2 regions of the Anoxybacillus sp. PDR2 genome follow, and region 1 is predicted to be linked to the other one. Evidence: predicted binding sites of a transcription regulator. Region 1 holds the regulator's gene; the other holds the start of a gene.
The links. The regulator CtsR, encoded in region 1, represses protease genes until heat stress. The targets are predictions, from matches to a motif close to ATGGTCAATAAAGGTCAAACA.

Region 1 (2,472 bases):
TGCCAAGCGTAATTTGATTTGATATTTGGAATATATTCCCTAAGGCCTCACTTCCTTCTCCATACGTTCCTCTTACCACTAATCCTAGTTGGCTAATGGCTGGAATGATTTGGTTCATTTGCTGTGTTAGAGTCAGAGCCGGTAAATGCATCATTACCGATGCTCTTAATCCTGTTCCTACATTTGTAGGACAGCTTGTTAAATAACCTTTCTTTTCATCAAATGCGTAATTGACATGCATTTCAATCCAATCATCCAGCGCATTGGCCATCTCTAAAGCTTCTGTCAGTTGCAGTCCTGGAAATAAACATTGAATACGAATATGGTCCTCCTCGTTAATCATAATGCTTACCTCTTCATTTTCCGACAGCAAGCATGCTCCGAATGGGCAATCTTCCGCTAAATGTGGACTAATTAAATGTTTTTCAACCAATACCCTTTTTTCGATCGTTTGGAGCTCATTCATTTTTAAAAGCTCAAATCTACCAACTACAGGATGTGATTGGCGTGCAAATGTCTGTTCAAATTGCTGTACGATATGCTGGGCTTCTTCGTTGCCAAAAACAGTGGGAAACTGGTAATCTACAATATTCCTTGCAAGCCGAATCCGACTGCTCAATACAATGTCTGAGTCCGGACCTTCTTGGTTCATCCAAGAGCTTACTGCTGTATTCAAAAACTTCTCAAGCGACACAATCAGCCCTCCTCCCCATGTTTACTTACACGTGATTCAAGCAAACGAATTTGATCGCGAACTTCAGCTGCTTTTTCAAACTCTTCTCTGGCAATAAGCTCTTGCAGTTTTTGTTTTAAATGAGCGATTTGTTTACGAATATAAATACTGCCACCGATTCGTCTTGGAATTTTCCCTGCATGAGTAGTATTGCCACTATGAAGCCGTTTCAATATCGGCTGCAGCTGTTTAGCGAATGTATGATAGCAATGAGAGCAACCAAAACGGCCAATTTTGGCGAATTGGTTATATGTCATGTTGCAGCGTTCACATTGCAAAATTTCAATGCTTTGAAATGCATTTTGCTTGGCTCCCTTTGTAGGAGCTTCAAAATTTAATAGACCTGCCAATAAATTTTGCAGAGAAAATCCTGCATTTCCATGAAACATAAAAACGTCCCCGTGCTCTTGAGCACAGTGTTCGCAAAGATGAAATTCTGTCTTTTCACCATTGATAATTTTCGTAAAATGCATCGTGGCCGGTCTCTGCTTACATTCTTGACATATCAAAGATCTCACCTCTTTCTATTTATACTTCAAAGACATTAACATGGCTTTTAACATTCTAGCTCTCAACTCATCTCTTTGAGGCAAGTCAATATATAAAACAGATCGATCCATTACGCTCAGCATAATATTTGCCTCTCGTTCAGAAATGACTTTTTCTTCAACAAGTCGGCGAATAATATCCTCTGCACTCGATTGACTGACATGATGACGAATTAAAGATAATAGCTGATCAATTAATTGCGATTCATTTTTTGTTTTCACTTTTATAATTCGAATATAGCCTCCACCGCCGCGCTTGCTTTCTACAATATAGCCTCGTTCCAAAGTAAAGCGTGTATTAATGACATAATTAATCTGTGAAGGAACGCACTGAAATTTATCGGCGATTTCACTTCGTTTAATCTCAACAATTTCTTGTTCACTCATATTTAAAACTTGCTTTAAATATTGTTCGATAATATCAGAAATGTTTCTCACCCTACCCCTCCTTGCTTAGGTAGTTGACTTTGACTATATTTGACCTTAATTTTACTATATAGCAGATATAAAAAAAATGCAACAAACAAGAGCAGATAATCATATGATTGCCGATTTTCCGAATTTAAAACAAAAGCAGTATGAATTAATTCGATAACATATGCTAAAAATCCTTTATATCAAGAAAAAAGTTATAATTATGAAGCAAGGACATATCTCAACATGACACATGCTCAAAGATCCATCTTTGAAGCAGTAAACCATTCAACGATGGAAACAGACACCAGCACTTTTTTAGAGTTTTCGCATGTGCAGCAAAGCATATTCAATCCGTAGAATATGTCAATTAAGCTGTTTTTGAATGAGAGAGAAGCACAGGAACCAAGGAGTTTGACGTGGTCATTCACATGATTTAACGTTTAATATGCTCGAGGATATGATATGGGGTGAATAGAGGTTCAAATTTTAATCAGTGAAAACCAATCGTATCGAAAAAACGAAATGTACAATTTTATTGTGAATATGTCGCAAAGCGCATCATAAATGCATAAAGACATATAAAACCCACTCACTCCCTTGAAAATCCTATACAGCGACCAATAAGCTCCAAAGAGTGGACATTATGCGTTCTAATTTGATTAAAGAACATGCATGTAGGAGATGAAATCTCTTTTGATGCATTCTTCCAATAGATCCATCGGCTTTCTTTGTTTGGCACGCCGTATACAACAGAGAGGCCGCCGATTTTAAAAA
Region 2 (2,472 bases), 540 kb from region 1:
TATTTAAAAGAGGCAGAAAAAATTTCAGAGTTTCTTAATATTATTGGCGCTCATCAGGCTTTGCTGCGCTTTGAGGATGTTCGGATTGTCCGCGATATGCGAAACTCGGTCAACCGCCTTGTCAATTGTGAAACGGCTAATTTAAATAAAACGATTGGCGCCGCGATTCGTCAAGTAGAAAACATTCGCTACATTGATGAAACCATTGGTTTAAGCGCACTTCCAGATAAGCTTCGAGAAATTGCAGAATTACGAGTAACATATCAAGATGTTACATTAAAAGAATTAGGTGAAATGGTTTCAGGGGGGAAAATTAGCAAGTCGGGCATTAACCATCGCTTGCGGAAAATCGATGAGATTGCTGAAAAGCTGCGGGCAGGACAGCCTGTAGACTTCCATAAATAAAATCAGGAAAAGGGGAGGAAGGAATATGGTGGAAAAACAGGTGGAAGTGTTGTTGAAAACTGGATTGCAAGCGCGTCCAGCTGCACTTTTTGTTCAGGAAGCGAACCGCTTCTCATCGGATCTTTTTATTAAAAAAGATGGAAAAAAAGTCAATGCCAAAAGCATCATGGGTCTGATGAGCCTAGCGATCAGCTCCAGGTCTGTCATTACATTAATCGCTGATGGACCGGATGAACAAGAAGCGATTGAAGCATTGACAAAATATGTGCAAAAAGAAGGATAGTAAGAGGCTGCAGGAATGGCTGGGAGAGAGCGACTCGTTCAGGATGCTCAAACCGCACTTTGTCCGAGATTCATTCGATGCATAAAGGAAAAGGCTGTTCTTTACGGAAAAGAACAGCCTTCATATTTTCAGATTGGCTGTCCGCATTTTTCAGCCAAACGTTTTTAAAATAGTAGTAGACAAAGTCTGTTTTGACTTTGTCTACTACTGGCTGTCCGGATTATTTTTCGTCAACGCGTGCCAACACGCGGTCGATTAAACCATATTCTTTTGCTTTTTCCGCCGTCATAAAGTTATCGCGGTCTGTATCGCGCTCGATGATCTCGATTGGCTGGCCTGTATTTTCTGCCAAAATGCGATTCAGCTTATCGCGTAAGAACAAGATGCGTTTAGCGGCAATCTCGATATCAGTAGCTTGACCTTGCGCTCCTCCCAAAGGCTGATGGATCATGATTTCACTGTTTGGAAGAGCAAAGCGCTTTCCTTTTGCGCCAGCAGAAAGCAGGAACGCCCCCATTGATGCTGCCATTCCAATGCAAATGGTCGAAACATCTGGCTTAATAAACTGCATCGTGTCATAAATGGCCATTCCGGCTGTAATCGAACCACCAGGGCTGTTAATATAAAGGGAAATATCTTTTTCCGGATCTTCCGCTGCTAAGAATAAAAGCTGGGAAACAATGGAGTTCGCGACATGGTCATCGATGGCACTACCTAAAATAATGATGCGGTCTTTAAGCAAGCGGGAGTAAATGTCATATGCGCGTTCACCGCGGCTTGTTTGCTCAATCACTGTAGGAATTAAATTCATGAGTTTTCCTCCTTTACCAGTCAATTAAAATCATATGTATTTCTATGATACATAATTGGTCAATGAAGGTCAAACAAAAAGCGTTTTGCCTTCTCCTCATAATTTTATTTATTCGCTATTCTGTTCCGATATCCCTTTTTTCAGCATATCCGCTTTTTTGTTTTTTAAACAGACGTATTGCTGAAGAAAATAGATTTTAAATTTTTAACATATCCACCGAGAAGTCTCCCTCCTTTAAACGGAGTGAAGGGGGGAAGTTCATCTGTTAGTAAGCGTTTTGCCCGATATAAACGCAGCTTAAACGATAGCTGAGAGGTCGGCGGCCGAAGACACAAATCTATGGACTTGTTTTTTCTATAATGAATCAATCTTGCTTCTTATTTCCATAGCATATTTTCCTCTTGCAAAAAAAAACGTTCTTCATTATAATGGAACATGCGGCTAACCAATCATGCCCTCGTAGTGTAGTGGATAGCACGAGAGATTCCGGTTCTCTTAGCGTGGGTTCGAATCCTGCCGAGGGCGTTCCAACTATCCTACCGGTTCGGATTAAATTTCCACAGCTCCTTGATACGACTGCATTTGCGGTCGTTTTTTATTTTTCTAAAATCTGAAAAAATCCTGCCGTTTTTGAAAAAATTTTGCATGAGACAGTTCCGGCGTTGTTGAATCCATTTGTCGGGACTCTTTTCGCCGATGACATACGAATCAATCTCTTTGCGGGCAAGGCGTCATGGGGATGCTGGACCCTTTTTATTGGGAAAAATCAAAGAACATGTTGAGGGGGGATTCAAATAAAGAAGCAGTGGAGAAACGGACGGGTTGCTTCTTCTCTGTTTGTCAGGAAGAAAAAAGGATGGTTATTTTCGGGCATTTTTGGCACGAAAATAACCAAGAGATAGATGTTATTTGAAATTTTGATTTTCTAATACAACGACTTTTTTTTCTGTCGATTGACCGATTTGCTTTGTAA

Region 2: clpP (ATP-dependent Clp endopeptidase proteolytic subunit ClpP) is a predicted target of CtsR. The motif match lies at 1,555-1,575, and genes of this name have one in related genera.

The regions. Positions count from the first base shown of each region.
Region 1 covers NZ_CP047158.1:104,824-107,295, reverse strand. The annotation lists gene GRQ40_RS00560 (protein-arginine kinase McsB) at 1-694, opposite strand, end outside; gene GRQ40_RS00555 (protein-arginine kinase activator protein McsA) at 697-1,242, opposite strand; gene GRQ40_RS00550 (CtsR family transcriptional regulator) at 1,258-1,719, opposite strand.
Region 2 covers NZ_CP047158.1:3,357,235-3,359,706, reverse strand. The annotation lists gene whiA (DNA-binding protein WhiA) at 1-405, shown strand, start outside; gene GRQ40_RS16210 (HPr family phosphocarrier protein) at 431-688, shown strand; gene clpP (ATP-dependent Clp endopeptidase proteolytic subunit ClpP) at 909-1,499, opposite strand; tRNA gene GRQ40_RS16200 (tRNA-Arg) at 1,953-2,024, shown strand; gene GRQ40_RS16195 (DUF3189 family protein) at 2,405-2,472, opposite strand, start outside.